One region of the Paenarthrobacter sp. NPDC090522 genome, then DNA from elsewhere that is predicted to be linked to it. Evidence: riboswitches for the same ligand, from Rfam matches in the RefSeq annotation. Region 1 holds a riboswitch; each other region holds the start of a gene.

The links. A riboswitch is a leader RNA that binds a small molecule or an ion and turns the genes downstream of it on or off. The one in region 1 is predicted to bind S-adenosylmethionine.
Positions count from the first base shown of each region.
Region 2: another riboswitch for S-adenosylmethionine. It lies ahead of ACIQT2_RS04755 (homoserine O-acetyltransferase); the one in region 1 lies ahead of ACIQT2_RS17560 (hypothetical protein).
Region 3: another riboswitch for S-adenosylmethionine. It lies ahead of ACIQT2_RS03175 (aminotransferase class V-fold PLP-dependent enzyme); the one in region 1 lies ahead of ACIQT2_RS17560 (hypothetical protein).

Region 1 is NZ_JBIVXL010000014.1:92,152-102,621, forward strand. Features, by position in the region: gene ACIQT2_RS17540 (matrixin family metalloprotease) at 1-300, opposite strand, end outside; gene ACIQT2_RS17545 (peptidase M10A and M12B matrixin and adamalysin) at 530-1,366, opposite strand; gene ACIQT2_RS17550 (VIT1/CCC1 transporter family protein) at 1,521-2,675, opposite strand; gene ACIQT2_RS17555 (hypothetical protein) at 2,944-3,135, shown strand; gene ACIQT2_RS17560 (hypothetical protein) at 3,132-3,470, opposite strand; SAM riboswitch class IV at 3,487-3,606, opposite strand; gene ACIQT2_RS17565 (sodium:solute symporter) at 3,748-5,286, opposite strand; gene ACIQT2_RS17570 (helix-turn-helix domain-containing protein) at 5,556-6,131, shown strand; gene ACIQT2_RS17575 (APC family permease) at 6,142-8,115, opposite strand; gene speB (agmatinase) at 8,335-9,390, shown strand; gene ACIQT2_RS17585 (thiamine pyrophosphate-binding protein) at 9,387-10,470, shown strand, end outside.
Region 2 is NZ_JBIVXL010000003.1:169,227-179,696, reverse strand. Features, by position in the region: gene ACIQT2_RS04800 (SIS domain-containing protein) at 1-731, shown strand, start outside; gene ACIQT2_RS04795 (ROK family protein) at 741-1,700, shown strand; gene ACIQT2_RS04790 (1-phosphofructokinase family hexose kinase) at 1,697-2,653, shown strand; gene ACIQT2_RS04785 (class II fructose-bisphosphate aldolase) at 2,635-3,489, shown strand; gene ACIQT2_RS04780 (DeoR/GlpR family DNA-binding transcription regulator) at 3,514-4,314, shown strand; gene ACIQT2_RS04775 (histidine phosphatase family protein) at 4,318-4,998, opposite strand; gene ACIQT2_RS04770 (CPBP family intramembrane glutamic endopeptidase) at 5,061-5,828, shown strand; gene ACIQT2_RS04765 (VOC family protein) at 5,979-6,617, opposite strand; gene ACIQT2_RS04760 (bifunctional o-acetylhomoserine/o-acetylserine sulfhydrylase) at 6,829-8,169, shown strand; SAM riboswitch class IV at 8,332-8,446, shown strand; gene ACIQT2_RS04755 (homoserine O-acetyltransferase) at 8,461-9,582, shown strand; gene ACIQT2_RS04750 (winged helix DNA-binding domain-containing protein) at 9,620-10,470, opposite strand, start outside.
Region 3 is NZ_JBIVXL010000002.1:225,701-236,170, reverse strand. Features, by position in the region: gene ACIQT2_RS03200 (S1C family serine protease) at 1-931, shown strand, start outside; gene ACIQT2_RS03195 (hypothetical protein) at 928-1,254, opposite strand; gene ACIQT2_RS03190 (MFS transporter) at 1,330-2,772, shown strand; gene ACIQT2_RS03185 (metal-dependent transcriptional regulator) at 2,791-3,504, opposite strand; gene ACIQT2_RS03180 (class I SAM-dependent methyltransferase) at 3,532-4,320, opposite strand; gene ACIQT2_RS03175 (aminotransferase class V-fold PLP-dependent enzyme) at 4,410-5,804, opposite strand; SAM riboswitch class IV at 5,838-5,951, opposite strand; gene hisN (histidinol-phosphatase) at 6,097-6,909, opposite strand; gene ACIQT2_RS03165 (ribosome small subunit-dependent GTPase A) at 6,964-8,079, opposite strand; gene aroA (3-phosphoshikimate 1-carboxyvinyltransferase) at 8,082-9,461, opposite strand; gene ACIQT2_RS03155 (DoxX family membrane protein) at 9,468-9,983, opposite strand; gene ACIQT2_RS03150 (sigma-70 family RNA polymerase sigma factor) at 10,164-10,470, shown strand, end outside.

The DNA of each region.
Region 1 (10,470 bases):
GTTCACCACGTAATGGATGGGGCGGCAGGGGGAGTAGGCCACGGGTGTTCCGTCCGTCTTGACCGCCAGGAAGTTGTAGGCCGTACTGCTCCGCTGCAAGGGCGCGGGCGTGCCCAGGGGAGCGTCGGCCTCCTCCCGCCCCGGAACCGGGTCTTCCCGTTGGCCGAACGGCAGCACCCCCGGGCGCGGGGACTGGCTTTGCGGGGCGGACGAACCCCACAGCGGCTGCAGGTCTCCGCCGAAATAGGCACCTGCGCAGACCAATCCCAGGACCCCGAAAAAGAAGAAGACCGCGGCCACGGTGCGGTGCCTGATCTGTGGAGTGGGTTGCTGCAGCGGTCCTTGCGCAGGAGGGAGATGACGCGGCGGGGGATAGGGGTCTGGCCCTTGTGGCGACCCATCAGGTTCCATCGAACCCCCTGACGCGACGGCCCGGAACCGCGGTTGGGGCGCCGCCGTCGGCCGTTGGGGACAGCATAGGACCGCGCCCGCCGGGAAGTCCATGGTCCGGCTCCGGCCAAGAGCGGGCCTAGATGTCCTTGCGGCAGGGGGCAGACGCCAACAGGTGCAGGCCGGTCAGGTCTCCGTCAGCCAAACCATCGGGTGCGCCGATCTCCGGATACATCAACTGCACCGGGTCATCCACGTGGTCCAACCCCGTCACATGGCTCAGTTCGTGCTGCATGACGGCCAGGACGTAATCCGAGCCGCCTTCCTCGGCGAGGAGCTCGGAGATCTGTGGCGTATCGAGTTCCAAGCTGCCCGTGATGTAACTCTTGGGTCCCTTGTTCAGCGAATACATGGTGCTGCCACCGGTGCCAATGACCTTGTCCTCCAGTGCGGGTGCGGCCTCCGGCGTGGTCCAGGAAATCAGCAGCGGTGCCCAGCGCTCGCCGTACTTCGCCGGTTGGTAGGGCTCCCGCTTCGCAGTGGGCAGCTCGTCCGTGGTGCCGTCATTGACGAACTGGATGCCCGTCGCGGCGGAGACGTTGGCCAACGCAGTCTGGAGCAGCCCATCCGTTCCCGCGGGCGCCGAGGCGTCATTGACCACGTAGTGCAGCGGCCGGCACGGCGAATAGCCAACCGGTGTGCCGTCGTCGTTCGTCGCCAGGAACTTGTATGAATCGCTCGTGAAGGCCGGCGCGGGAGGTGACGCCAGCGGGGCATCGGCCTCTTCAAGCCCGGGCGGGGGAGCGTTGAGGGCGCGCGCCGGGTTGTGCGTGCCTGGTCCGCCTTGTTGGGCGTTGGGCAGGGCGGCGCCCGGGACCAGGGCCGTAATGCGTGGATCGCCGTGCAGGAAACCGCTGACCAGGACGGCGACTACAGCCGCAACCACCGCCATGACCAGGCCGAGGAGCAAACGCAGCGCCTTGCCGGCACGGCGGGGTTCTTGCGCATGCGACTCCCCATGCTCGGTGTCCACGGTTCTCCATTCCTCAGGCCCCGTTCACGCAGGCAGCGCAGAGGACGAACCAACATTACGGGACCGGGGTGGTCCCGTCTATTCATGCCGGCGAGGCCTAGACGATCACCGCTCCGAAGAGGAGGCCCAGTCCGTAGGTGGCAGCTGCGGCGCCCAAGCCGATGGCCAGCTGGCGGAGGCCACGGCTCAGCGGGGACGTTCCGGAGAGCAGCCCGACGACGGCGCCCGTCGCCAGAAGTGCAATGCCCACCAGCGCTCCGGCCAGGATCAGCGCGTTCCAGCCGACCATGCCGAAGACGAATGGCAGGATGGGGACGATGGCGCCCGAGGCGAAGAAGCAGAAACTCGACATGGCAGCGCCCCATGCGGAACCGACGGTCTCGTGCTCGTCCGCCACTTCTTCCTTCTCTGGCTGGAGCGAAAGGCTGGGATCGCAGTCGCAGCTGAAGAGCCCCAGGCGCTCTGCGGCGCGGTGTTCAGCAGCTTCCCTGGTCATGCCGCGCGCCAGGTACACCAGGACGAGTTCGTTGTGCTCCACGTCCAAGGACGGCGCTGCGGCCAACGTGGCCTGGGTGGGAAGGGTGGCGTTGAGCAGTTCCCGTTGCGACCGGACGGAGACGTACTCGCCGGCACCCATGGACAGCGCACCCGCCAGCAGGCCGGCAACGCCACTCATCAGCACGACGGCACTGGAAACGCCCGTCGCGGCCATGCCCATCACCAGGGAAAGGTTGCTGACCAGGCCGTCGTTGGCGCCGAAAACCGCTGCGCGGAACGTGCCGGACAACCTGTTGCGGCCGCGGGTTGCGAGGCCGCGGACAACTTCCTCGTGGATTTGCTCGTCGGCCACCATGGCGGGGGTGGCGTACGGGTCGGTGCCATAGGGGGAGCGCCCCTCAGCACGTTGGGCCAACGCGAGGACGAAGACGGATCCGAAGTGCCGCGCCAGGAAACCGAGGAGCCGGCTGCGTGCGGACGCCGCCTTGGGCATGCCGGCGTGTTCCCCGAGCAGCTTGAGCCAGTGGGCCTCGTGCCGGCCTTCCGCCTCTGCCAGGGCCAGGAGGATCTGCCGTTCCTCGCCGTCACGGCGTTGGGCGAGTTCGCGGTAGACGGCGGCCTCGGCCCGTTCGTCTGCCAGGTACTGCCGCCAGCGCCGGATATCCGACTGCGTGGGTGTTCGCGGGGCTTCGTCTGCGGGGTGGGGGGCCGGAGCGGGGCTCGACGGACCGTGGGATTCCTGGTGCTGTTGCACTGTTTCTCCTGGGCTTGATGGGACGGTTACGGCCCCTTTGCACCGCCCACTGTACCGCTTATTTCCGGGGATTTTTGGCTGGTATTCCTTAGCGGGAATGTTCGGCATGCCTTAATTCCGTACCCTGCTGCAGCGGCGCTGCGGCCGTCGGCAGCCCTCCCTTGACCCCTTCCTGAGGCGGTGCTCAGATGGTTAGACAGGGGCGGGGCACTCCCCGCACATCGGTCAGTGGACCGCCTGGTGCGGCCCATCGGACGGAGGTTGCAGCATGAGCACCGAATCACATCCCCACCACCCGGAACGGGCAACCATCGAATCGGATCCGGCCTACGACTACAACGAGGACCAGGAAGTGGACGAGGCCTGGGCAGAGGAAGGCGAGGTGGCGGACGACGACGAGCGCATTGTGCCGCTCGATGAGGCCGAGGAAGAATTCCGCGGCGACGGCGACGAATCCTAGGCAGCCGGCACCAGGTTGAAGAGCCGCTCGCGCCCGGCGGCACGTCCGACGGCGGTAACGGTCACCGTCAGCGTCTGCGACGCGGAACACCAACGTGCGGCGCGGACGGAACGTGCCAATGCCGCGGCCAGCAGCCGGGGATCAGGGTGGTGAAATCGTTCGGCGCGGCCGCGCGCTGCAATGACCACCGTGCCTTGGACGAGGTTGACGACGGGAATCACCCGGACTGCGGGGGCGGCGCTTTCGATGGGGCTGGTGTTGACCAGGGCCGCTTGGGATGCGCCTGCTCGGTGTGCGGGATCTTGGATCGTGCTGGTTTCAGCCTGGTACGGCAAGGACTGCTCCTTGGTGGGAGTGCTCTTGCCCGCTCGGTTGTCTCTGGTCCGGGGCGGGCCGCTTCCTCATCCGAACCACCCGTGAACATGGGGTTGGTGTGCGGCCAGTCGGAGCTTGGCGCCACATCTCTTGAAGCTGCGTCCTATCCTAATGCCTCCCCGCAATGGGGGTGGGTGTGCTTGTGGATGCCGGGGACGACGCAAACGGCGACGCCACCCCGCGAAGGGTGGCGCCGCCGTCGTGAATTGCTTGGTTTACCGCAGTGAAGCGAGCCTGTCAGGCCTTGTGGCTGGTGACCGGGTGGGCGTCCAGCGGGAGCTCATCCGAGATGGCTCCAGCAACCCGCTTGTCCCACGCCGCGCGGACGGCGGCATCGGTGGGCGGAGTGAGCAGTGAGATCACCACGAACGTCACGAACGAAGCGCCGAGGCCCCAGTAGATGGGATCGTTCGCGTAGACGCCGTCGGCGCTCTCGATCACACCCGTTGCGAAGAGGATCAGCAGGACCAGGGTAAGGACCGAGCCCACGGCCATGGACCAGGCTGCGGCGATGCCGGTTCCGCGCTTCCATACAAGGCCGCCGAGGATGGCGACGAGGAGGCCGCCTACCAGGATGTCGTAGGCGATGGTGAGGGCCACGACCACGTCCTGGGCCGCCATGGAGATCAGGACCGCCAGGACGCCGAGGCCGAGGACCCAGTAGCGGTTCGCCTTGACGTCGTGCTCGGGGTTTTCCGTGTCGTCGGTGTTGATGGTCTTGCCGAACCAGCTGGCGACGAAGGGGACTACGTCTGCGCGGGCCACTGTGGCCGCGGCAATGAGTGCGCCGGAGGCGGTGGACATCATCGCGGCAACGGCAGCTGCCATGACCAGGCCGCCAATGCCGATGGGCAGGATGTGCGTTGCCACCTCGGCGTAGACAACGTCCTTGCCGAGGTTTGCCACGTCGATGTCCGGCAAGGCCACGCGTGCGGCGAGGCCGATCAGGGCGCCGGCTACACCGTAGAGGATGCAGTAGACGCCGGCGGTTGCGCCGCCCCAGCGTGCAACCGTGGGGGTCTTTGCCGTGAAGACGCGCTGCCAGATGTCCTGGCCGATCAGGAGGCCAAGCGTGTACACCACGAAGTACGTGATGATGGTCTGCAGGCCGATGCCGTCGATCTGGAAGAAGCTTGCATCAACGCGCTGGCGGATGCCGTCCAGGCCGCCGGCTGCGTTCATGACGAACGGCAGCATCAGCAGGAAGATGCCCACGGTCTTGATGATGAACTGGACCTGGTCAGCAAGGGTGATGGACCACATGCCACCGATGGTGGAGTAAACCAGCACGATCGCGCCGCCCACGGCGATGGCCAGCCAGCGTTCCCAGTCGAAAAGGACCACGAAGATGGTGGCGTAGGCGCCGGTGGAGGTTGCGCAGAGCATGAGGGTGTAGGCCAGCATGACGATGCCGGAGGTCTGGGTGGCCTTGCTTCCATAGCGGAGGCTCAGCATCTGCGAGACCGTGTAGATCTTCAGGCGCTGGATGGTGCCGGCGAACAGCAGGCTCAGCAAGAGGACGCCGGCGCCGATGGCCACCACCAGCCACATGCCGGAGATGCCGAACTTGTAGCCCAGGCCAACGCCGCCAACGGTGGATGCGCCACCCAGGACAACCGCGGCCATGGTGCCGGTGTAGAGGAACGGTCCCAGGCGGCGACCGGCCACCAGGAAGTCGCTGTTGTTCTTGGTGCGGGACTTGCCCCACCAACCGAACGCCAGCATGGCAAGCAAATACACCACCACAATGGCGATGTTGATGAACGAAGAGTCCATGAGTGGCTCCTTGGAGCTGATGCACGGAGGTTGGGGTATTCGACGATACTCCTGCAGGGCGTCGAAGTCTCTGTGCTGACGAACGGAGTTGGACGTGTGTTGTGTGCCTCACAGACAACACTTGTTGCCTATGAGGATATGTTGTGATGGGAGTAACAGTCAAGGTGGTTTGGTCATGGTTCCGCGGATTCTGGGTCTTTGCCGTGGCTGTCCGGCTACTATTGGCTCCAATGACAGGGCCTCCCGGACGGGCCTGAAAGGTTTTGTGAATGAAGGCTCTACCCGTTGAACCCAGCAATGTTCCCGTTGCCATCGGTTCCAGAATCCGTGCAGCCCGGCAGGCGCAGCGGCTCACCATCGAGCAGGTTGCAGACGCGACGGGACTGACCAAAGGCTTCCTCAGCAGGGTGGAGCGGGACCTCACCTCACCGTCAGTGGCCTCCCTGGTGACGCTGTGCCAGGTGCTGTCCGTGTCTGTTGGCGACTTGTTCGCAGCGCCCGAAACGCATCTGACGCGACGCGACGATGGACCGCGCATTTCCCTGGGTGGCCAGGGCATTGTGGAGCGGCTGCTGACGGCGCGTTCCGAGCGCAGGCTCCAGATCCTGCAGGCAACCATCGAGCCGCGGGGGCGTGGCGAAAACGAACTCTATGCCGTGGACTGCGATGTTGACGTGCTGCACGTCGTCAAAGGCAGGATCAAGCTGATCCTGACCAACGAGGAATATGACCTCGAAGAGGGGGATACCCTTTCCTTCCCGGGCCGCGAGCCCCACACCTGGATCAACCCCACGGATGAGACGGTGGAGGTGCTCTGGGTCCTGGTGCCCGCGGCCAGCAGGTAGGACTGGGGGCTTAGCCCACGTGGACCCAGGGGCGGCGGGTGATGTCCGGCTCGGCTTCCCTCAGCACTTCCCGGGTGACCGGTGCGATCTCGCCCTCGCCGAAGAAGAGGAACTTGCTGAGGTTGGAGATCGGGTTGCCCTCCGTCCAGCGGAAGTAGATGTGCGGCATGAAGCCCGTGACGTCCCGGATGTGGAGGAGTACGGCAGCCAAGGTATTGGGCACGTTGTTGCTGTGGACTTCCAGGATCTTGAAGCCGTGGCGTTCCTTGCCCACTACCTGGAGTTCCTGCTCGAAGTCCGAGCTGTCGTCCACGATGATCTCGATGAAAAGTGCGCCGCAGTCCTTGGGCAGGTGGTTGGCCTGCTGGGCGTGTTCCAGCTTCTCCTGGTACCGGTCCGCGCTGAGGTGCTTGGGCTCGTGGGCAATGATCCGGACGGGACCATCACTGTTGTTCGCGGTGAACTCGAGGGCCTTCTCGTCCATTTTGATATGGGTGGCCCGCAACTCGAAGGCGCGGCGGATCCGGGAAATGAAGCTCACCACCATGATGCCCAGGATGAACAGGGCAGCAATCTTGAGTCCGTCCGGGCGCTCGATCGAATTGACCACCGTGGTGTAAATGAAGACGAGCGAGACGATGCCGAAGCCGATGAACTGGGCCCGCTGCTTCTTGCGCCGTGCGGATAGCGTCACGGCAATGGATGCCGACGTAATGAGCACCAGCACGCCCGTGGCATAGGCGCCGCCCTGGGCGTTCACGTCTGCCTGGAAAATGATGGTCACGGCGAAGGCGATGACCGTGAACACCAGAACCAAGGGACGGAGTGCCCGGGCCCACGCGGGAGCCATACCGTAGCGCGGCAAGTAGCGGGGGACCAGGTTCAGCAGGCCGGCCATGGCAGAAGCGCCGGCAAACCACAGGATGGCTATGGTGCTGATGTCGTACACGGTGCCGAAGCCATCGCCGAGGAACTTGTGGGCAAGGTAGGCCAGGGCGCGCCCCTCGGCCTTGCCGCCGGATTCGAACTCGGCGGCGGGGATCAGCATGACCGTGGTGAAGCTTGAGGTGATCAGGAAGGAACTCATGATGATCGCTGCCGTTGTCAGCAGGCGGTGGGCACCCTTGATCCGGCCTGCGGGGTTGGCGTCGGTGTCCGTGGCGCGCCCCTTGATCTGCGGCATCACGGCCACGCCGGTTTCGAACCCGGAGAGGCCCAAGGCCAGGCGCGGGAAGACCAGCAGGGCAAGCCCGATCATCATCAACGGATCGCCATGTGACGTGGTCAGTGCACGCCACCAGTCGGTGATCACGTGGGATTCGGTAAACAGGTGGCTGATGGCCACGAAGACCACCACAAGGTTCAGTGCCAGGAAGGCCGCGACGAGCACCACGGCAACGTTGATGGCTTCCCGGAATCCCCGGAGGAAGACGATGCCCAGCCCGGCGATCAGCGCCAAGGTGATCACCACGTGCTGCCCCTCCAGGAATTCCGGAGCGAACGGGTTCTCGATGAGGTGTGCTGTTGCGTCAGCGGCGGACAACGTAATGGTGATCATGAAGTCCGTTGCCGCAAAGCCGAGGAGCGCAAGGACAAAGAGCTTGCCTCCCCAGCGGGGGAGCAGGCGTTCCAGCATGGCGATGGAGCCTTCGCCGCGGGGGCTTTCCTTGGCCACGCGGCGGTAGACGGGCAGGGCTCCGGCCAGCGTGGCGAAAACCAGGAGCAGGGTAGCCAGCGGCGAGAGCAGGCCCGCGGCAAGGGCGGCGATGGCCGGTTGGTAACCGAGGGTGGAGAAGTAGTCCAGGCCCGTGAGGCACATGACCTTCCACCAGGCTTGCGGCTTGTGCGACTCGGACGGCTTCCCGTGCGGTCCTTGCCGTTTGCCCGACGTGTCCGGCATGCCTTCCAGCAGCCACGCCTTGAGATTGAAGGCTTCCTTGCGCCGGTCGGCAGGGTCGGCCGGAGGCCTGGTCAGCGTGGTCACGTCGTCCTTTCGCGCAGCACGGTGCTGCTCCCGGAATGGAGCGTATTGCTGGGAATTGCCTGGTAATACCGGTTTTTATGGAATCTTTACGCCTCATGTGACCGGCATCTCATATGGTCGACCCGACAAAGCTGACTTGTAAACAGGTGATGCTTATTAGACAACTTTGAGTGTATGATGGGTGTCACAGCAGCCATCTACTTAAGGAGTTGCGCAACTTTGGAAGAGCTCCGTATCGAGGCCAACGGCAACCTCGGCCCCATCGATTCCTCCCGCATCCCGCGCTACGCCGGTGCAGCCACCTACGCCCGCCTGCCCCGCCTGGACCAGGTGTCCAAGGCCGACGTCACCGTTGTCGGCGTGCCATTCGACTCCGGCGTTTCCTACCGTCCCGGCGCGCGCTTCGGCGCCAACCACGTGCGCGAGGCCAGCCGCTTGCTGCGCCCGTACAACCCCGCGTGGGACGTCAGCCCGTTCGAGAACATCCAGGTTGCCGACGCCGGCGACATGGCCGTGAACCCGTTCAACATCAACGAGGCCATCGAAACCATCCAGCAAAACGCCCTGGACCTTACCGCCACGGGCAGCAAGCTTGTCACTCTCGGCGGCGACCACACCATTGCCCTCCCACTGCTGAGGGCGGCGGCTGAACGTGCCGGCGAGCCCATCGCCATGCTGCACTTCGATGCCCACCTGGACACCTGGGACACCTACTTCGGTGCGGAATACACGCACGGTACCCCGTTCCGGCGTGCCGTCGAAGAAGGCATCCTGGACACCGAGGCCATCAGCCACGTTGGAACCCGCGGTCCGCTGTACGGCAAGAAGGACCTCGACGACGACCACCGCTTTGGCTTCGGCATCGTCACCTCGGCAGACGTCTACTACCAGGGCGTTGCCGAGACGGTGGCCAAGATCCGGGACCGGATCGGCAACCGCCCGCTGTACATCTCCGTGGACATCGACGTCCTGGATCCGGCCCATGCGCCGGGAACGGGTACGCCGGAAGCCGGCGGCATCACCAGCCGTGAACTCCTGGAGATCATCCGCGGCTTCCGTGGCATGAACCTCGTGGGAGCCGATGTTGTGGAAGTTGCTCCGGCTTACGACCACGCGGAAATTACGGGTGTGGCCGGCAGCCACGTTGCCTACGAACTGGTGACCCTCATGGCGGACAACGCTGTGGAGGGCGACCGGCACGGCGCTCCGAACGGCTACGCCCAGCAGGCCCTGGGTGCACGCATCGAAGAACTCGCGAAAGCTACCCGGCGATGATCGACTTTGATCCGGGCACGGCGGCTCCCACCAAGGAGACAGGCCAGCGCAACGGTGGGGACCTCGTTGTCGAGACCCTTGAAGCGCTCGGTGCGAAGACGGTCTTTGGCATTCCCGGCCAGCACGCCCTGGGTTTGTTCGATGCCATGGGCCGCGGCAACCTGCACTTTGTGTCCTCCCGGGTGGAGAACAACTCCGCGTTCGCCGCTGACGGGTACTCCCGCGCTACCGGCGAGGTGGGTGTGTTGTTCCTGTCCACGGGGCCGGGCGCGTTGACGTCCCTGGCTGGTTTGCAGGAGGCCTACGCCACCGGTGTTCCGATGGTGGTCGTCGCGAGCCAGATCCCCTTGGAGGGGTTGGGTGCCCGCCGCAAGGGCATGCTCCACCAGCTTGATGACCAAAAGGCGTCGGCCGCGAATGTCACCAAGAGCCAGCGGCTGATCCAGCACGCTTCGGGTATCCCGTCTGCCATCCAGGACGCCTGGACGGAAGCGATTTCGTCCCCGCAGGGCCCTGTGTGGATCGAGATTCCGCAGAACGTGCTGCTGGATCCGATCGTGGTCCCGCCGGTGGAAGATGCCTTGGCTGAGGCTTTCGACAACCCGCCGCGTGTGGAGTTGGTCCGTGAGGCCGTGAAGTGGCTTACGACGGCGGAACGTCCGGCGATCATCGCCGGCGGCGGTACGCGCCGTGGCCGGGCCGAAAAGTCGTTGCTCTCCATTGCCGAGCAGTTGCGGTCCCCGGTGATCTGCACCCCTGGGGGCAATGGCGCGTTCCCGTGGAACCACGAGCTGTCCCTGCAGTCCTGGATCGAGGACCGGTACATGACCGACGTCCTTGAGGACGCGGACGTACTGATCGTCATCGGTTCGTCCCTGGGCGAGGTGACGTCGAACTACTTCACGTTCGCCCCCCGCGGCCGGATCATCCAGATCGATGCCGAACCCCGTGTCCTGGAATCCAACCGTCCCGGCCTGGGCATCCGTGCCGACGCCGGGCAGGCCCTCGCAGCACTCGATGAGGCGCTTGCTGAAGCTGGCGCCGCGGATGCAACCCGACGCGACTGGCACGGTACCAGCC
Region 2 (10,470 bases), on a different contig from region 1:
CAGGTAAAGGCGTCACGGATGCGTTCGCTGCCTCCGAAGCCTTCCTGAACCACAACAGCACCGGGCGCAGGTACGACGCCGTTGTAGCGATCACCCGTTCCGGCACCACCACCGAGGTACTGGAGATCCTGGCCGCGCTCAAGGGCATTGTTCCTACCGTCGCGATCATTGGAGACACGTCGTCGCCCATCGTGGACCTGGCCGATGCCGTCATCGGATTGCCCTACGCCGATGAGCGCTCCGTGGTCCAGACCCGCTTCGCTACCACCGCACTGGTGTACCTGCTGGGCAGCCTGGGCATCGACCTAACCACCGCCATCGCGGACGCTCGCAGCGCCGTCACCGCACCGGTAGAGCAGGAACTCCTGGACGCCGAACAATTCACCTTCCTCGGAACCGGCTGGACCGTAGGCCTGGCCCACGAAGCAGGCCTGAAAATGCGTGAGGCAGTCCAAGGCTGGACCGAGTCCTACCCGGCCATGGAATACCGCCACGGACCGATCTCCATCGCGGCCCCCGGCCGTGTTACCTGGCTTTTCGGCAACCAGCCCGACGGCCTGGACCAGGACATGGCCGTGACCGGAGCCCTCTACATCCACACGGACAAGCACCCGCTCGCCGAACTCGCCCGGGTCCATAAGGTCACCTTGGAGCGCGCCCGCGTGCGCGGATTGAATCCCGATTTGCCGCGCAACCTGACGCGCTCAGTCATCCTCGACGCGTCCGCCTAGGCCACTGCCATGGTTCTCGGAACCGCGCCCACGGCCGTTTTGGCTTTCGACGTCGGCGGCACCGACATCAAGGCCGGCATAGTCGACACCTCCGGAAGCGTCCTGGGCATGCGCCGCGTCCCCACCCCCTTGGACCGTACCCACCCCGGGGAAGCAGTCCTGGACCGGTTGGCGGCCCTCGCGGACGAACTCTCGGCCGAGTTCCCGGAGGTGCCTGCGAAAGCAGCGGGAATCATCGTCCCCGGCATCGTTGACTCCACGGAAGGTGTGGGCGTGTACTCGGCCAACCTCGGCTGGCGGGACTTCCCTTTCACTGCCGAAGCCGAAAAACGGCTGGGCCTACCCGTCGCCTTCGATCACGACGTCCGCTCGGCAGCGGCAGTGGAACACCGTTTCGGGGCATCCCGCCAATTCAGCGAAGTAGTGGTCATGGTGGTCGGCACCGGGATCGCTGCCGCCGTGTTTTCCGGAGGCAAGGCCGTCACGGCCGGAGGATTTGCCGGGGAGTTGGGCCACGCCCAGGTGCCCGACCCGGACCAAAGACCACACCGCTCCACCATCCTCGAAGCGGTGGGCTCCGCAGGAGCCGTCACCAAGCGCTACAACGCGCAGTCCCCGGAACCCGTGGACGGCGCCAGGGAAGTGCTGGTCCGGGCCCGTGCGGGCGAACCCCGCGCGGCCCGGATCTGGCAGGATGCCGTCGACGCGCTGGCGTTCACCATCTGCCAGTGCGTCAACATCCTCGGCACCGAAGCAGTAGTGATTGGCGGTGGCCTGGCCGAAGCAGGGGATGAACTGCTGGAGCCGCTGCGCCGAAAGATTGACCAGACCCTGGATTTCCAGCGCCGTCCCCGCCTGCTCAAAGCACAGCTCGGCCAGGACGCAGGCCTCCTCGGCGCCGCCCTCAACGCACGGGCCCTCCTGGAACGGAGCGCGTTGGATCGCACCCTTGTGGGAGGCGCGCCGTGAACCGCATCGTCACCGTGACGCCCAACCCCGCGATCGACATGACCTACACAGTCCACGGCATCACCGAGGGCGCAAGCCACAGGGTACCCACACCGTTGAGCCGGGCAGGTGGGAAAGGACTCAACGTAGCCCGGGTGGCCCATCAGACCGGCCACCCGGTCCTCGCTATCGCCCCCACAGGTGGTGCCGCCGGCCAGACCCTGGCCGCCGAACTGTGGACCAGCGGTGTGCCGCACACCCTGGTCAATGTGGCCGCGGAAACCCGGCGAAGCATCGCGCTCGTGGACACCGTTTCCGGCGAGACCTCCATTTTCAACGAGGAAGGCCAGCCCCTCCTTCCCGACGATTGGCGCTCGCTGGCTGCCGCCGTCGTGAAGGCCGTGCAAGGCGGTGACGGCCAGGGCGGGGCCAGCGTGCTGGTTGGGTCCGGCAGCCTGCCGCCGGGCGCGCCGGCGGACTTTTATCCCTCGCTGGTGCAGCTGGCGCACGACGCCGGGATCCCGGCCATCATCGACACGTCCGGTCCCGCGATCATCGCCGCAGCCCGCGCAGGCGCGGACGTGCTGAAACCGAACCATCACGAACTCGCCGAGGCCACGGGGGAGCCAAGCGTTGAAGCTGCGGCGCTCTCGCTCATCGCCTTGGGCGCGCGCACTGTGCTGGTGAGCGCCGGGGCTGACGGCATGCTGGCCTTCGACCACGCCGCCCCCGGCGGCTACTGGAGTGCCCGGTTGCCGGCGCCGTTGAGTGGGAACCCCACAGGGGCGGGCGACGCCGGTGTGGCGGCTGCCGCCGTCGCCCTCGCCGAAGGCAGGACGGAGCCACGTGACATCCTCCGGCGCGCCACCGCCTGGTCCGCTGCGGCGGTCCTCATGCCGGCCGCAGGCGAAATCTCGCCGCGCTACAAGGAACTCGAAGAACAACTGATCGTGACATGGAAGGAGACCCGGTGACCCTGGTCAACACGCGGGAGCTCATGGAGAAAGCCGCGGCCAACGGCACAGGCCAGGGCGCCTTCAACGTCATCCACGTGGAAACAGCCGAAGGCCTCGTGGCCGGAGCCGAAGCCGCCGGCGTGCCCCTGATCCTGCAGATCTCCGAGAACTGTGCCAATTACCACGGGGGGCTCGAACCGATCGGCCTGGCCACCCTGGCGATTGCCCGGGACGCCAACGTTCCGGTCGCCGTCCACCTGGACCACGCCGAGTCCGAAGACCTCGCACTCGCTGCAGTGGACCTCGGCTTCGGCTCCGTCATGTACGACGGCGCCCACTTGCCCTACGACTGGAACGTGGAAGTCACGCGGCGGGTAGCCCGCTACGCCCACGACCGGGGCGTCTACGTGGAAGCCGAACTCGGCAAGGTCGGCGGCAAGGACGGGGCACACGCGCCGGGCGTCCGGACGGACCCGGGGGAAGCTGCTGCCTTCACGGAAGCAACCGGCGTGGACGCGCTCGCTGTCGCCGTCGGGTCGTCACATGCCATGACCGAGCGGAGTGCCGAACTGGACCTGCACCTCATCACCCGGCTGAAATCCGCGGTGGGAAAACCGCTGGTCCTTCACGGTTCCTCCGGCGTCACAGACGAGATGCTCGTAGCTGCGATCGGGGCGGGTATGACTAAGATCAACGTATCCACACATTTGAACGGGTTCTTCACCCGCGCCGTCCGTGAGTACCTCGATGCCTACCCTGCAGTGGTGGATTCCCGGAAGTACCTCAAGGCCGGCCGGGACGCCCTGGTGCTGGAATCTGCACGTATGCTGACGCTGTTCGCCAAAGCGAAATAGCTGGACCGACGCGAAAGGCTTGTCATGACCCGCACCGATCGGCTGACCGCCATCCTGGACCTCCTGGCCGAATCCGGCCACGTGGAAGTCGAGGACATCGTGACGCGGCTTGGCGTGTCTCCGGCAACGGCCAGGCGCGACCTGGACAGCCTTGCCAAGCAGCGCCTGCTCAGCCGGACCCGCGGTGGCGCCACCACTGGATCGGTGGCCTACGATCTCCCCGGCCGTTACAACCGTGACGACCATGCAGAGGCCAAACAGGACATTGCCTTGGCGGCGTCCGCGCTGATCCGCCCCGGAGCGGTGATCGGCCTCAGCGGCGGGACCACCAACACGGCTCTTGCCCAGTTGCTGTCCACCCGTGAGGACCTGAACGCACCCTCCAACCGGCCCACGCTCACGGTGGTCACCAACGCCATCAACATCGCCTCGCAGTTGGCCGTGCGTCCGAACATCAAGATCATGGTCACCGGTGGCATCCTGAATCCCCGTTCCTACGAACTCGTGGGCCCCTACACGGACGTCATCATGCAGAAGGTGGCGCTGGACATTGCGTTCATCGGCGTCAACGGCGTGGACCCCGACCTTGGCCCCACCATCACCGATGAAGGCGAGGCCATGGTGAACACCGTCATGGCGCGGCGGGCCACCGAGTCCTACGTGGTTGCCGATTCCTCGAAGGTAGGCCGCCGCTCGTTCGCCGCGATGGCCGGCTACGAATTCCGGCACCTCATTACCGATGCCGGGATCTCGCCGGAGCACAGGGCCGCCTTTGAATCCAAGGGCACGGAAGTGATCGTGGCTCCGGCGGGGGTCACGGCGTAGGCGTCAGAACAGCATCGGGGGAGCGTCCAGCACGGAGTCGTCCACGTTCCGTGGCACCCACTGGCTGAAGGGTTCATCAAGGACGTACAGCTCGTCGTCTGTCCTGACCAGGGTCCGCAGTTCAGCGTTCCCGGGGTTGTTCAAGGATTCGAAGTACTCGACGGTCCAGTGGAACCAGCGCATGCAGAAGAGCCGCATGGTCAACCCGTGCGTCACCAGCAGCGTGTTGGGCGCGTACGTTGGTTTCTCCCAATGCCGGTACAGGGTTTCCATGAAGGACGAGACGCGGTCGTAGACATCCGAGCCGGACTCGCCCTCCCGGAACCGGTAGAAGAAGTGGCCGTACAGGTTGCGGAGTTCCTTTTGGTCCTCAATGTCCCCGGCGATCTGGAAATTGGCCCAGTCCTGTTCCCGGAGCCGGGGTTCCTCGATGACGCGTTCCACCAGCGGACCAAGGTTCAGTGCTTCCAGGGTCTGGTAGGCGCGCAGGTAGGGGGAAACGTAAACGCAGACCTGCTCTCCGTCGAGCTTGCGGCGAAGCTGCTCTCCGGCGATCCGGGCCTCTTCCACGCCCTTTGCCGTCAGAGGGATCCTGTAGTCGGGCACGCGGTTGTAGATGGAGGTGTCGGCATTGGCAGCGGACTGGCCATGCCTGATCATGAAGATTCTGCCGGGGGCGCTCATCCCACCAAGCATAGGGCTGGCCTTCCCGGCAAAGTGGCAGGAACTACGGGCAAGATAGGAACATGCTCCTAGCCTCCCGCCGTCGCCTGCGCGCAGAAGTCCTCATTGTGCTGGGCCTCTCCCTGGGCCAGTCCGCCGTCTATTCGGTGGTGCAACTCCTGGACAAGCTGACCCGCGCCCCCTTGTCGGAGGCTACGTCCACCCTCAACAGGTCCCAAAGCACGCGCGAATACTTCGACCTCACGTACCAGTTGCTGGACATCCTGTTCGCGCTGGTACCGGTAGTCCTGGTGTTCTATTTCCTGTCCCTGCACGTCACCGGAGGATCAGCAGGTGGGTCGGCGTTCGCCCGCCTTGGCTTCAACTTCGCCCGGCCCGGCAAGGACTCTCTCCAGGGCCTGGGCCTCGCCGCCGCGATCGGCATACCGTCCTTGGGCCTGTACGCAGTGGGGCGGGCGCTGGGCATCACCACGGCAATCCTGCCCAGTGGATTGGACGCCTACTGGTGGACCGTCCCGGTGCTCATCCTCTCGGCCATACGCCACGCGATCGTTGAAGAAGTGATCGTGGTGGGCTACCTGCTGGACCGGTTCGGAAAGTTCGGCTGGAGCACGCCGCTGGCGATCCTCGTCAGTGCTGTCCTGCGCGGAAGCTACCACCTGTACCAAGGTTTCGGGCCCTTCATCGGAAACGTGGTGATGGGCTTGGTGTTCGCCTGGCTCTACACCAGGACCAAACGGGTCATGCCACTGGTGATAGCGCACGCCCTGTTGGACATTGTGGCATTCGTTGGCTTCAGCCTGTTCGGCAAGGCAGTAGGCCTCGGCTAGCAGGCCCCAACTGGGTCGCATTTGTGCGCGTTTTGAGCGCTCTAAACGCGCACAAGTGCGACCCAGTTGGGAGTTAAAGGTATTCGGCCGCCATCCGCAGGTGACGCCATTGGCACCCGCTGATAGCGGCCGAAGTTTCTTGCAGGGGCGTCAGATGGTGACGGCGCCCGAGGTGGTTTCGAAGGTCACGGACATGATCCCGGGCGTGCCGTGCGGAGCCATCCACTGGACAGCGACGTCCTCGAGCGGCTTTTCCACGGGCTCGCCCAGCCATTCGGTGACACGTTCCGCCGAGCCCGCAATGGTCAGGCTGGACATCTTGACGTCACTTTCATAGACCTTGGAGGGATGCAGGCCGGGATCGCCTTCCCACTTGAGCAGGTACGGCACCTGGGGATCGGCGATCAAGCCGAGGATGCCGATCTGCTGCCAAACGAGTTCCCGGCCGTCGGGGAACTTGCGGTTGCCGGGAACTGCGGAACGGCCAAGGCGTTCTTCGAACGGAGCGAGGTCGTCAACGGCGACGCACCAGCCCATCCAACCGCCGCCGGCTGCCGAGCGTGCCCGGACTGCCTGGCCGAAGGGTGCCTTATCCGAAGCGGGGTGGTCGAGGACCTCCACCACTTCAAGGTATTTGTTGTCCGCAAGGGGAATGATCATGTTCCGGGTACCGAAGCGCGGGTGCACTCCGCCCCGGACTGCGTCCACTCCCAATGCCGCGGAAATTCGTTCTGTCGTGGCCAGAAGGCCATCTCGTTCACAAGCGTAAGAGACGTGATCCATGCGCATGGCTTCATCTTGGCACTTTGTGATTCGGGTCTCAGCTAAGTCAAGCCTAACCAAGGTGGGATGTTATTGGAGGGCGGTGCCGGGCCTCATGGCGGGACGCCGGAATGACGCCCGAAGACCGAAAAATACTGTCTTCGTCACAAACCTGTGCATTGTCGCGGGGCCTTCCTAGACTGGCCGCAGTTCGAAGCATTCACAATCCACCGAACCCATGCGCCACGAAGAGGAGAACGCAATGTCCCAAGGATGGTCTTTCGAAACCCGCCAAATCCACGCAGGCCAGGAACCCGATTCCGCCACCGGTGCCCGCTCGCTTCCGATTTACCAGACCACGTCCTTTGTGTTCCCGAGCGCCGAGAGTGCCGCCAACCGCTTCGCCCTGGCCGAGCTTGCCCCGATCTACACCCGTATCGGCAACCCCACCCAGGATGCCGTGGAGCAGCGGATAGCCAGCCTCGAGGGTGGCCTGGGCGCCCTGCTCCTCAGCTCCGGGCAGGCCGCGGAAACCTTCGCGATCCTCAACGTCGCCGAAGCCGGCGACCACGTGGTGGCCAGCCCCAGCCTCTACGGCGGAACCTACAACCTGCTGGCCCACACCCTGAAGAAGTTCGGGATCTCCGTGACCTTCGTCGAGGACCCGGACAACCTCGAGCAGTGGCGCAACGCCGTGCAGCCGAACACCAAGCTGTTCTTCGGCGAGGTTGTCTCCAACCCGCGCCAGGACGTCCTGGACATTGAGGGCATTGCCAAGGTTGCCCACGAAGCGGGCGTCCCCCTGATCGTGGACAACACGCTGTCCACCCCGTACCTGATCCGTCCCATCGAATGGGGCGCCGACATCGTGGTCCACTCGGCCACCAAATACCTGGGTGGCCACGGTGCGGCGATTGCCGGCGTCATTGTGGACTCCGGAAACTTCGACTTCGGCAAGGACCCGGAGCGCTTCCCAAATTTCAACACCCCGGATCCCAGCTACAACGGCCTGGTCTATGCCCGCGACCTCGGCAAGGACGGCGCGCTCGGGGCCAACCTTTCCTACATCCTCAAGGCCCGCGTCCAGTTGCTGCGCGACCTTGGCTCCGCGGTTTCTCCGTTCAACGCGTTCCTCATCGCCCAAGGCCTGGAAACCCTGAGCCTGCGCGTGGAGCGTCACGTCGCGAACGCCACCACAGTGGCCGAATGGCTGGAAGCCCATGACGACGTCGAATCCGTCGCCTTCGCGGGGCTGCCGTCCAGCCCCTGGTTTGAGCGTGGGCGCAAGTACGGCCCCCGCGGTACCGGTGCCGTTGTCGCGTTCACCATCAAGGGCGGCGTGGAGGCGGGCAAGCGGTTCGTGGACGCCTTGGAGCTGCACTCGCACGTGGCCAACATCGGCGATGTCCGGTCCCTGGTGATCCACCCGGCCTCCACCACCCACAGCCAGTTGACCGTAGAGCAGCAGGCTGTAGCCGGCGTTACTCCGGGACTGGTCCGTCTCGCGGTGGGCATTGAGCACGCAGATGACATCATCGCCGACCTTGAGGCGGGATTCCGCGCGGCCAAGGGCGCCTGACGCCGGATCTGCCGTGAAATACGGTGGCGCCACCCGGCCGACGATTATTCGCCGGGCGGCGCTGCCGGGTGCTCGTTCATGAACGAAGATGCTCCAAACCGTCACACAGCTGTCACATTCTTCGCCAGAACGGCTGTGTTCTTCCTAGACTCTTACGTATTAGGTCATGAGTGCCAGTGACAGCCCCGGCTTGCTGGCCGGCAACCCTCCTCCGCGGTGGGGTGCCCCGGGTGAAGACCTGGCCTGCCGCATGAAAGGCGGTGGGCAAGCGCGAGGTTAGGTGTCAAAGGAATGACCATTACTGCTACAGCCCTTCCCACATCCGAGGAAGCAGACGGAACCCTCAAGTACGCCCACGTGGGCCCGCTGGAACTCGAAGCCGGCGGCTTCCTTCCCGATGTGGTGTTGGCCTACGAAACATGGGGCCAGCTGAACGCCGATGCCTCAAACGCCGTGCTGGTGGAGCATGCCCTGACCGGTAGTACCCACGTCGCCCGCGGCGCCACCGATGAAGACGGATGGTGGGAGCAACTGGTAGGGCCAGGTGCCACGATCGATACCGACAGGTTCTTCGTCATTTCGATCAACATCGTGGGTGGTTGTAACGGCAGCACCGGGCCGTCGTCAGCGGCTCCGGACGGAAAACCGTGGGGTTCCCGGTTCCCGCTGGTCACCCTCCGTGACACCACCGAGGCTGAGTCCCGTCTGGCCGATGCCTTGGGAATCCGCGCCTGGCACTCCGTACTGGGCGGTTCCATGGGAGGTGCCCGTGCGCTCGAATGGGCTGTGACTTTCCCGGAGCGGGTCAAGCGCTGTGCGGTGGTGTCCGTGGGTGCCTACAGCACCGCAGAACAAATCGCCTTCGCGCAGTCGCAGACGCTCGCCATCCGCCAGGACCCCAACTTCAACGACGGCGACTACTACCAGGGTGCCGCGCCGGAGGCCGGCCTCGCCCTGGCCCGGAGGATCGCCCACATCACCTACCGCTCCGCCTTGGAATTGGATGTCCGTTTCGGCCGCGAACCGCAGCACCAGGAAACCCCGCTCGCCGCAGCCATCCTGGGGAAGCGCGGCCGGTACCAGGTGGAAAGCTACCTCGACCACCAAGGCACCAAGCTGGTGCGGCGCTTTGACGCCAACAGCTACATCGCCATCACCGAGGCCCTGATGAGCCACGACGTCACGCGAGGACGGGGTACTTTGCAGGAGGCCCTGGGCCGCACGACTGCCGAGTTCTTTATTGCCGCCGTGGACACGGACCGGCTCTATTTTCCGGCCCAGTCCAAGGAACTCGCCGACGCGTTGCCGGGTGACGTTCCGGTGCATGTGATCGAGGCTCCCATCGGCCACGACGGCTTCCTCACTGAGATCGGGCAACTCTCGGCGCAGTTGCGGGAGTCCTTCTTCGCCTGAGCCGGGCACCGGGCAAGCTGTCCAACAGGCATTGCCGTCAGGCCAGCCTGGCTTCCATGCCCAGGAACCTGCCATAACGGTCCACTTCGGCTTCCAGTGCCCGCTGGACGGCGGGCGTGGCGGGCTGGTTCAGGCGGACATCGAGTTCACAGGTTCCACCGGCGAATGCGTGGCGCCACCAGCCGGCCAGCCTGCCATCCAGCAGGACTACGTGCATGGGGCCGCCGTTTTCCGGGAAGTAGGGTGCCACCCCGCCGAGGTAGTGCCGGGACTGCGAGTAGCCCATGACGTACTCGTCGTAGCACTGGATGAGGTCAACGCGGGGGAGTGCGGCGTCCGGATCTGAGCCGACCTCCCGGGCGGCCCCGGTCCGCTCCAACCCGGCAACATCATCCGCTGCCAGGTGGAAGTCCAGCCCGTCGAGCGGAAGCGAGGCCAAGGCCCCAGGGGCGACGTCGGCGGCTACCTCGAGCCCACGCTTCACGTCCTTCATGGTCAGGCCGGACCACGCCGAGCAATCCTTGACCGTGGCCGGTCCACGGCTGGTGAAGTACCGCAAGGCCAACTGGCCCAAAGCCTGGTCCCGTTCATCGGCGTCCAAAGCGTCAGGTCCAGGCTCGGGTACCCGTTCCCCGAACAGCGCGTACGTCTGCTTGAGGGCACCCCCGGCCGAGCGGATAGGTTTGCCGCTGACCAGGATCCGGCTGATTTCCGCATGCATAAGGTGGTACACGAAGCCGAGTCCCTTGCCCGGGAACCCCGCGTCCTCCAGGACCGCGGAGAGTTCCTCGCGGGTCTTATGGGCGCCACCCGCAACGGCTTCGGCGAGGAGGCCGGAGCTTCGGGCGGCCGAGGCGGCATCGACCCCCGTCTGCCGGTACATGCCTT
Region 3 (10,470 bases), on a different contig from region 1:
TGGCGCCTACTCGGAGACGGTGGTCCGTGTAGCGGACACCGTCACGCCCCACGTTGCCGCCATTGAGATGACCAGCAAGAGCCGCACCGGCCGGGTGCGGATGGGCAGTGGCTCGGCCGTGGTTTTCACTGACGATGGCTACATGCTGACGAACGCCCACGTGGTGGCCGGGATCCAATCCGGCAGGGCTGTGTTTGCCAACGGAAAGCACAGCGACGTCGAACTGGTGGGAGCTGATCCGTTGTCCGACCTGGCCGTTGTGCGTGGGCTGAAGGCAACGCCGCCGCCAGCGGCGCTGGGCAACGCGGACTCCCTGAGGGTGGGCCAGTTGGTGATTGCGGTTGGCAACCCCCTGGGCCTGGCGGGCTCGGTGACTGCGGGCGTGGTGAGCGGCCTTGGCCGTTCCATCCCTGTCCGTGCGGGAGAACACCGGCGGCTGATCGAGGATGTGATCCAGACGGACGCTGCCTTGAATCCCGGCAATTCCGGAGGTGCCTTGGCGGATACAAGGGGTCGGATCGTGGGGATCAACACCGCGGTTGCGGGATTGGGGCTGGGGCTCGCGGTACCCATTAACGCGACGACGCGGCGCATCATCGCCTCCTTGCTAAAGGACGGGCGGGTGCGGCGGGCCTACCTCGGATTGGTCAGTACGCCCATTCCGCTCGATGCCAGTGCAGTGGTCCGCACAGGCCAAAAGGAAGGCCTTCGCGTAGTGGAGGTCATGGCAGGCTCTCCGGCCGAGCAGTCCGGGCTGGAACCGGGGGACCTGGTGCTTCAGGCGCAAGGCCGGGCGGTATCGAGCGCCGAGAGCCTCCAGAAACTGCTCTTCGCCGATGCTATCGGCCAGCCCTTCCCGTTGACAGTGCTTCGCGACGGCAGGGTGGTCCAGCTCCTCGCGATCCCGTCCGAGATGGGGGAGTTCGGCTAACGGTCCTCGCGGACGTCCACGACGCCGACAAAGCGGCTGCCGATGCCCTCGTATTCGCTCCGGACATCACCCAGGAACAGTTCCGGAAGTTCGGAGTTCCGGTGGTGCCCGCAGTAGACGAAGGAGAAGTCGGGCCACCACTTCTTGGGCCGGGCGGCCTCGGAAAAACCACAGACAGCGCAGGTGAGCTGTACCCAGACCGGACGCTTCCCGGTTCGGTTGGCACGGGACTGCACCAGCCATGGCGGCGGGTTGTCCTGGAGATCCCGGAGGCCTGCCTCGGGCAAGCGCGACGGGATGCCGTGGCGCTGGGCCATTTCCATGGAGATATCGAGGGCAACGGCCACATCACGTCTGCTGATCACCACTCAACGATACGGCAAGCGTAGGCTGTGCTCATGACTGAACCGGAGGCCATACAGCCGAGCACGCCCCTGCAGAAGAAGGTGCTGCTGGTGGCTATTGTGGCTTCCTTCATCGCCATCCTCGACGGTTTCGTGGTCAATCTCGCTTTGCCGGCCATCGGGCGTGAACTGGGCGGCGGGCTGGTGATCCAGCAGTGGGTGGTGGATGCGTACCTCCTCACCCTGGGTGCCCTCATCCTGGTGGCCGGTTCCCTGTCCGACCATTTTGGCCGCGCCCGGATCCTGCAGTGGGGCCTGGCTGGTTTTGCACTGACCTCGGTGATGTGTGGACTTGCCTGGAACGGCGAGGTGTTGGTGGTCTCCCGGGCATTGCAGGGCATTGCCGGGGCACTGCTGGTGCCCAGCTCCCTTGCCATGATCGTCACGTCTTTTTCCGGTCCGGCGCAGTCCAAGGCAATCGGCCAGTGGTCCGGGTGGACCAGTGCCGCGGCGATCGTGGCACCGTTGATCGGTGGAGTGTCTGTAGACCTCTTGTCCTGGCGGGTGATCTTCTTTATCAACGTGGTTCCGGCCGCCGCAATCTGGCCTATGTTGGCTGGCCTGCGGGCATCGGACGCGGCCCGGGACAAGAGCAAGAGGATCGACTACCCGGGCGCCTTGCTGGCCATGATCGGCTTAGGCGGCCCGGTCTTCGCGTTCATCGAACAGGGCAGGCTGGGGTGGACCAGCCCCTTCGTGTGGGTTCCGTTGCTGCTGGGCGGTGTGGCTTTGGGGTTCTTCCTGTTCCACGAGGGCAGGACCTCCGAGCCCATGCTTCCCCTGGGGCTCTTCGCCATCCGGAACTTTGGCTGGGGCAATCTCGCTACCTTGGCCATCTACGGAGGCATTTCGCTGGGCTTCTTTGTCCTGGGCATCTACCTGCAACAGGTGGGCGGCATGGGTGCTACGGCGGCGGGAATCGCGTTGCTGCCGGGGACGGTGATCCTGATGCTCGCCGCTTCCTACTTTGGCGGCCTTGCCGGAAAGTATGGTCCGCGGTGGTTCATGACCGCGGGACCCCTGTTGTGCGGGACAGGTTTCCTGATGTCCTTATCCGTCCAGGAGCCACTCAATTACTGGACACAGGTGTTCCCCGGCCAAGTGGTCTTCGGGCTGGGGCTTGCGACGCTCGTGGCCCCGCTCACCGCTGCCATCCTGGGTGCCGTTCCACCTGAAGAGGCGGGGATCGGTTCCGCGGTCAACAACGCAGTAGCCCGCATCGCCGGCTTGATCTGCATCGCCTTCGCCGGCTTGATCGTGGGCCCGGTCTTTACCCGGGATGGCCTGTACAACGCGTTGCTGGTCACGGCGGGACTGTTCGTCCTGGGGGCGGTGGCGTCCGCCGTCGGAATCCGCAACCCGGAGCGCGATGAGGCAGGTGCCGCTGTTCCGGACCAAACGTCCGACGACGGCGGGCCGCTGGGGGCGGCGTCCTGACCTGGGGCGGTGCCCGGCTCAGACGTCAGCGAGGACGCAGCCTTCGTGCACCTCGGTGCTCTGCACCCACAAGGCCGAAGTAATTTCATCGGCGAGGTCGAAGTCGCGCCGCTGGGCACCGCTGCCGATCCTTACCACCAGGGCGCCACCGAAGGGCTTGCGGCCTACAATCTCGATGCGGGCGTCCAAGGCAATGTCTTCGGCGGCCAGATAGCGGAGCAGGTCAGGGTTTTCGTCGCTGATGCGCGTGATGCGGCCCGCGTGTCCCTGGTCCAGTTCGATCATGCGGTAGGCGTGCGGTAGCTCCACGGAGCCATCGGATGAGGGAATGGGGTCTCCGTGCGGGTCCCGGACAGGGTGGCCCAGCTTGGCGGACATGCGTTCAATGAAGGTGTCAGAGACTGCGTGTTCCAACATTTCCGCTTCGTCGTGGACCTCGTCCCAGCGGTAGCCGAGTTCCTCCACAAGGTACGTCTCGATGAGCCGGTGCCTCCGCACCATGGCCAAGGCCAGTCGCATGCCGTCGGGCGTCAGGCGGATGGCGCTGTAGGGCTGGTGGTCCACCAGGCCCTGGTCCTTGAGCTTGCGCACCATTTCGGACACCGAGGAATTGGCTACGCCCAGCCGTTGGGCCAGCTGGGAGGACGTGATGGGCTTGTCCTGCCACTCAGTGAAGGAGTAGATGACCTTGACGTAGTCCTCGATCGAGGAGGAGGGCGTACTGGTCTTCACGTTCCAAGCCTACCGTGGGAGGGCGGCTCAGGCCTTGCGGGCCCGCCACGTCTGCGTCACGTACGGCAGGGCCAGGGTTTGGCCAGGGGCGTGGCCGAGGTGTTCGTAGAGGTACCACTCCAGGTTTCCCATGACCTTGGCACGGGTAGCCTCGTTTGCTCGAAGGTAATAGCTGCGCGACTTGGTCAATTCCATGATGTCCCCGGGGGACACAGCATCCTCCCAATGGGTGACATGGCATTCCAAGCCGGTGAACTCCGGACCGATGGCCGGCCGGAAACCCGGTTTGTGTACGTCGCCGGCATGCATGATGCGTGAAAGGCGGTGCACCCAGGGGACGGAAGTATCCAATTGGTTCCAGATCAGGCCCAGGACGCCATGCGGACGGAGCACCCTGGCGATTTCCGTGCTGGCTTTGTCGGGATCGCACCAATGCCAGGCCTGGGCAACACTGACGACGTCGAAAGCTGAGTCCGCCAGTCCGCTCGCCTCGGCGGTGCCCTCCAACGCATGGACCTGCGGGCACGACAGGCGGAGTTGCGCCAGCATGTCCGTGGAAGGATCGACGGCGGTAACCTCAAGACCTCGGTCCACGAGCAGCGTGGTGAATTTTCCCGTGCCCGCGCCGATGTCGGCCGCGGACTTCGCGCCGGCAGGAAGAAGCCAATCCACGGAGTCTGCAGGGTAGCCGGGACGCACCACATGGTAGTGCTCGCCGCCATCCTGGAAGCTCTGCCCCAGTTCCTTGCGCCGGACCGCGTGCAGCTTGGGACCGCTGGGTTGATGCGAACCCTTGGAAGGGTCTTGGGACCGCATGGTGTGTACAGACTCCTCTACCGCGAACGCCGGAAGTACCCTACGAATTTACAGCAAGGCAGGGCTGGCCGGGTCACGGCAAAGTGCGGTCAGTCCACGGTGCAGGGAGCAGCGCCTGCGGTACCGGGCGTGTTGGGGGCCCATTCGGGATAGCTGCGGTGGTCGTTCGCCGGAACCCAGCGGCCCTCGTCCACCACGTAGTCCCAGCCCAGCCCGGTGCCCTTCAGTTCCTGGATTCCCTTAAGCAGCCGGGCGGCGTCCTCCAGCCGGGAACCCACGCCGAAGCTGGCGCGCAGGGAACCGGACGGCAGGCCCAGGCGCTTGAGGAGCGGGTGTGCGCAGAAACGACCATCGCGAAGGCCCACTCCGTGTTCCGCGGACAGGTAGGCGGCTACCAGACCGGCGTCGAATCCCTCCACCGAGAAGTTGACCACACCGATGGTGTCCGTGGAATCACTGAAGATCTGGTGGACGGTGACCCCCTCGATGGCCTGCAGGCCCTCCACAAGGTAGGAGCGGATGGCGGCCTCGTGGTCGTGCCAGGCCTGCTGGTCAAGGCCGGCCAGGACCTGCGTGGCGCGGGCCAGGGTGGCGGCGCCAAGGACGTTGGGGGATCCGCCTTCATGGCGGGCCGGACCTGTCGCCCAGCTGACGGAGTCGAGGCGGGCTTCACGGACTGCGCCACCGCCGGCAAGGTGCGGCGTTCCGGCGTCGAGCCAATCGGGGCGGCCTACCACTACGCCGGCACCGAAGGGTGCATACAGCTTGTGGCCGGAGAAGACCACGTAGTCGACGTCCGCTTCGGCGATGTTGATCCGGCGGTGCGGGGCGAGCTGGGCAGCGTCCACCACGATGCGGGCACCGAATTCGTGGGCAAGGGAGGCCAGTTCCGCGATGGGCAGGATTTCACCTGTCACGTTGGAGGCGCCGGTGACCGCGAGCAGGGAGACTCCGCCTTGGGCCAGTTCGTGGCGCAGGTTGGCGAGGGTCGCAGCAAGCGTGGAAGCGGCTACGACGCTGCGGTGCGGTACGCCCTGCCACGGCAGCAGGTTGGCGTGGTGTTCGATGTCCAGGTACAGGACTTCGCCGGTTGGCGTACCGTCGATCTGCGGAAGGCAGCCGGCCAGCAGGTTGAGGGAGTCGGTGGTGTTACGGGTGAAGATGACGGAGTCATCGGGGCGCCCGCCCACGAAGTCGCGCACGATCTCGCGGGAGTTTTCATAGACGGACGTGCTGATTTGGGACGCGAATCCGGCTCCGCGGTGCACGCTCGCGTAGTACGGCAGGACCTCGTTCAGGTACGCGGACACGATGGTCAGCGCCGGCGCGGAAGCTCCGTAGTCGAGGTTGGCGTAGCGGACGTGGCCGCCCTGGATCAGGGGCGCCTGCAGTTCGGCGCCAGTCACGGCGGCAAGGGGCCTGGCGGCCGCGGCTTCCTGCGTGGCAGTGGGAAGGACGGTGGATTCGAACGTAACAGTGCTCATGGGACCTCACTCAAGAGGGACCCCCTTGCGGGGGATCCGCGCTTGCCGTATCCGTTCCGGACCGGCCTGGTCGTCACCCGGGGCACCCCACCGCGAATGGAGGGTTGCCGGCCAGCAAACCGGGGTTTAGCGCTGGCACTCGTGACCTGTAGTAGACATTAAGGCACCCCGCATGCCGGATACAAAGCCGTCCACTTTGTTAAGCGCATTGTTACGCAGGATGCGGAAAGGGCGGATTTGGCGAATAAAGTGCGGCGGACACCTCCCAGGGGAGGTGTCCGCCGTCGAAAATTCAGAGGAGATCGTCGATTCCCGGATTGAGGCGTTTCAGGACCTCGGAGTGCAGGATCGAGTTGGTTGCCAGTGCGTTGCCGCCGAAGGGGCCATCCTCACCTTCAAGGGAAGTGAACCGGCCGCCCGCCTCCGTGACGATCGGCACGAGGGCCGCCATGTCATAGAGGTTCAGTTCGGGCTCGCAGGCGATGTCAACGGCGCCTTCTGCCACCAGGCAGTAGGACCAGAAGTCCCCGTAGGCGCGCGTACGCCAAATGTCCTCGGTGAGGCCGAGGAACTCGTCAAGGTTCCCGCGCTCCTTCCAGCCGGACAGGCTCGAGTAGGACATGGACGCATCCGCGAGCGTGGAAACGTTGGAAACCTTCAGCCGGGTGGCCGAGGCCAACGAGCGGCCCATGTAGGCGCCCATGCTTTTGGCCGCCCACCAGCGCTTGCCCAAGGCTGGTGCGCTGACCACGCCCACCACGGGTTCGCCTTCGTCGATCAGGGCGATGAGGGTTGCCCACACGGGGACGCCCCTGACGAAATTCTTGGTGCCGTCGATGGGGTCGATGACCCAGCGCCGTGAACCGTGGCCGCTGCTTCCGAATTCCTCACCGAGGACGGCATCACGGGGGCGTGAACGCGACAACTGTCCGCGGATGGCTTCCTCAGCGGCCTTGTCCGCATCCGTGACCGGCGTCAGGTCGGGTTTGGTTTCGATCTGCAGGTCCAGGGCCTTGAACCGGTCCATGGTCTGGGCGTCCACGGAATCGGCCAGGACGTGGGCCAATCGCAAGTCATCGTTGTAGCTGGAAACGGGTTGGGTCATGCCACCAAACTATCGTGAATCCTCCACGCCCCGGGGGAGGTGAGGCTCCGACCCTCAGTTGACGGTGCCCAATTCCTTGGTTTCCTTGGCCTCCAGGCGGGGGTCGGCACCGAGCAGGCGCCTGAGCGAAGCCAGGCGGGCCACGCCGGAAGGGCCGGCATTGCCTTGGTTGACCCACTCATCCAGCCCGCAGTTCACTGCACTCGCGTCATGTTTGCAGCCACGGTCACAGGCTTCCGTGCCGGGCTCCAGGTCGGGGAAGGAATGCAGGATGCGGCCGGCATCAACGTGGGCAAGGCCGAATGAACGGATGCCCGGGGTGTCGATGATCCAACTGCCGGAAGGAGCGTCCGCCAGTTTGAGGGCCAGGGCGGAGGAGGAAGTGTGGCGTCCGCGCCCGGTGACGGCATTGACCCCACCGGTCGCCCGTTCGGCTCCTGTGAGGGCATTGACCATGGTGGATTTGCCCACGCCGGAGTGTCCCAGCATGACGGTTACCTTGCCGTCGAGGTGGGAACGCAGGCGGGAGACGGCGTCGCTGTCCAAACGGGCGGAGAGCCCGTCGTCTGAACGTGCATCGATGCCGGAGGCCTGCGAATCCGCCGTGCGGCTGATGATGACCGGAAAGTCGAGGCTGAGGTAATTGGCCAGCAGTTCGGCAGGATCCTTGACATCCGCCTTGGTGACGAGGAGCAGCGGCTCGATGCCGGCGTCGTAGGCTGCTACCAGTGCGCGGTCGATGAAGCCGGTGCGAGGCTCCGGGTTCGCTGCAGCCACAACCACCACCAATTGGTCCGCGTTGGCCACCACGACGCGCTCGATGGGATCGGTGTCGTCCGCGCTGCGGCGCAGGAGCGTCCGGCGTTCCTCGACGCGGACCAGCCGCGCGAGCGTGTCCGGGCCACCGGAAACATCACCCACGAGTGCCACGAAATCACCCGGGACCACCGGGTTCCGGCGCAGTTCGCGGGCACGTGCGGCAATGACCACCCGCTCATTGTCGGTGTCCTCACCAACCACTGCGGTATATCGGCCGCGGTCCACCGTGATGATCCTGCCGATCACGGCGTCGTCATGGCTGGGCCGATCCTTGGTGCGGGGGCGGGAACCCTTCTTGTTGGGCCGGATCCGTACGTCCGATTCGTCCCAGGAGCGTGCGTCGCGGCCCATGGTCAGCTCGTGGCCCCGCCCGATGAAGCCTCAGCCGGGGTCCGGCCGAGCATCGCTGCCCACATCTGCGGAAACTCCGGCATGGTCTTCGACGTTGTTGCGATGTCCTCCACTTGAACGCCCTCAACGGCGAGGCCCAGGATGGCCCCGGCCGTGGCCATGCGGTGGTCCGCATAGCTGTGGACTACACCGCCATGAAGGGCGGCCGGGTGGATGATGAGGCCGTCGGCCGTCTCTTCGGCGTTTCCGCCGAGTCGGTTGATTTCGGCCACCAGTGCGGCAAGGCGGTCTGTCTCATGGCCCCGGAGGTGCGCAATGCCGGTGAGGCGGGAGCGGCCCGTGGCCAGCGCGCACAATGCGGCGACGGTAGGGGCGAGCTCGCTGGTTTCGTCGAAATCGGCGCCCAGGATCTCGGGTCCGCCCTTGACCGTCAGGGTTCCGTTCTCCAGCGACACCTCAGCGCCCATGGATGCCAGGATGCTCCGCCACAGGTCACCCACCTGGGTGGTCTCGAGGGGCCAGTTGGGGATCCGGACGGTGCCGCGCGTGGCAAGTGCTGCCGCGAGGAACGGACCGGCGTTCGACAGGTCCTGTTCGATGCGCTGGTCGAAGGCCCTGATGGGACCGGGGGCCACGCGCCAGTGGTTGGGGACGGAATCGTCCACCTGGACACCGACGCTGCGCAGGACTGCGACCGTCATGTTGATGTGGTCCAGGCTGGGCACCGGCTTGCCGACGTGCTCCAGGTGCAGCCCCTCCGTGAAGCGGGCGCCAACAAGCAACAGGGCCGAGACGAACTGGGAGGAAGCGCTGGCGTCAATGACCAGGTGCCCGCCGCGGACTTCGCCCGAGCCCTCCACCGCGAACGGAAGGGCCGACGGCGTCCTGCCGCCTTCGCTGCGGACGGGCACGCCGAGTGCGACCAAAGCCTCGATGATGGTTCCCATGGGGCGTTTGCGGGCGTGGGGGTCGCCGTCGAACACCGTGACGCCGGCGCGCAGGGCCGCCAGGGGTGGGACGAAGCGCATGACCGTTCCCGCGAGTCCACAGTCGATCGCTGTTTCGCCGCCCGCGACGGACGGATCCATCGGTGTGATGTCCAGGTCCGGGCCGTAATCGCCGTCGCCGGGTACTTCGGTGACCGTCGCGCCGAGCTGGCGCAAGGCCTGGATCATCAGCACGGAGTCCCGGGAATGGAGTGGTGCCCGCAGGCGGGAGGGTCCGTCGGCCAACGCAGCCAGGACCAGGAATCGGTTGGTCAGTGATTTGGATCCCGGTACCGTCACCGTGGCATCCACCGGAACCGTGGCATAGGGTGCTGGCCACAGGGGGAGGGGTGTGCCGTTCTTCGGGCCGGCGTTTGCTGCGGTGGTACCTGTCATGCTTCCTTATGCTCCAACTGCGTTATCTACGGCCTTGCGAACTGCTTTGTCTGCGCGCTTGATCTGCTTGCCCGTTGCTTTGCGGGCGTCCGTGGCGAGGTGTTCGGCGCGCCATGCCAGGCTGGGGCGTCCCTCGGTGTCAACCGATGCCAGCAGCACGCCGCCCGTGAGGGAGATGTTCTTCAAAAGCTGGGCCCGGCGCGCGCCGCGGGCTTCCTTGGTGCTGATGTCTGCCGAACGCCACTCGACATAGGTGTTCAGTGCGGACGTCACGGCCAGGACGGTGGCTGCGAAACGTGAGAGCTTACCCAAGCCGAGCAGGGCGCCGGCGCCAAGCTGCGCGCCGCCGATCACCCGCGCGAGGACCTTCTCATCAGCCGGGAACGGCAGGGACTCGGAGGCACGGCGCAGGACCGGCGAGAGTTGCCGGGCAGTATCGTCCGCGTTCTTGAGCTTGTCCAAACCTGCGATGACAAAGCTGGACGCGAGCATGGGCCGCGCGAGAAAACGGATTACTGACATGTCTTGCCTCCTGGATGGCTTGCCACAAAAGTCACTGAGCGTTGTGTTCAAGGGGTGCAGTCTGCTCTAGTCTTGCACCTTTGCGGAATAATTACCCACCGGGACCCGTTGTGAACATCAGGCGCGGTGAAGACCGGGCTGCGGCATGGTGTTTGCCGCTTCGCGAACGGAGTTGGTTTTTTGACCCTGGTTGAGGACCGTCTGGATTTACTGGGCGCCCGGGTACCGGCGCAGCCGGATTCCCTGAAGCTGACAGTAGACTTGGCTTCGATGAGCACCATTGAACCGGCCGCAACGGCCATGGACCAGGCAGCCGGCGGGCTGGACGACGCCGGGGCGGCAGCCGACGTCGATCCTGCCAAGGAGACACCCGAACAGCGGCGGGCGCGCTTTGAGCGCGACGCCATGCAGTACGTAGACCAGTTGTACTCGGCGGCCATGCGCATGGCGCGGAACCCGTCCGATGCCGAAGACCTGGTCCAGGAGG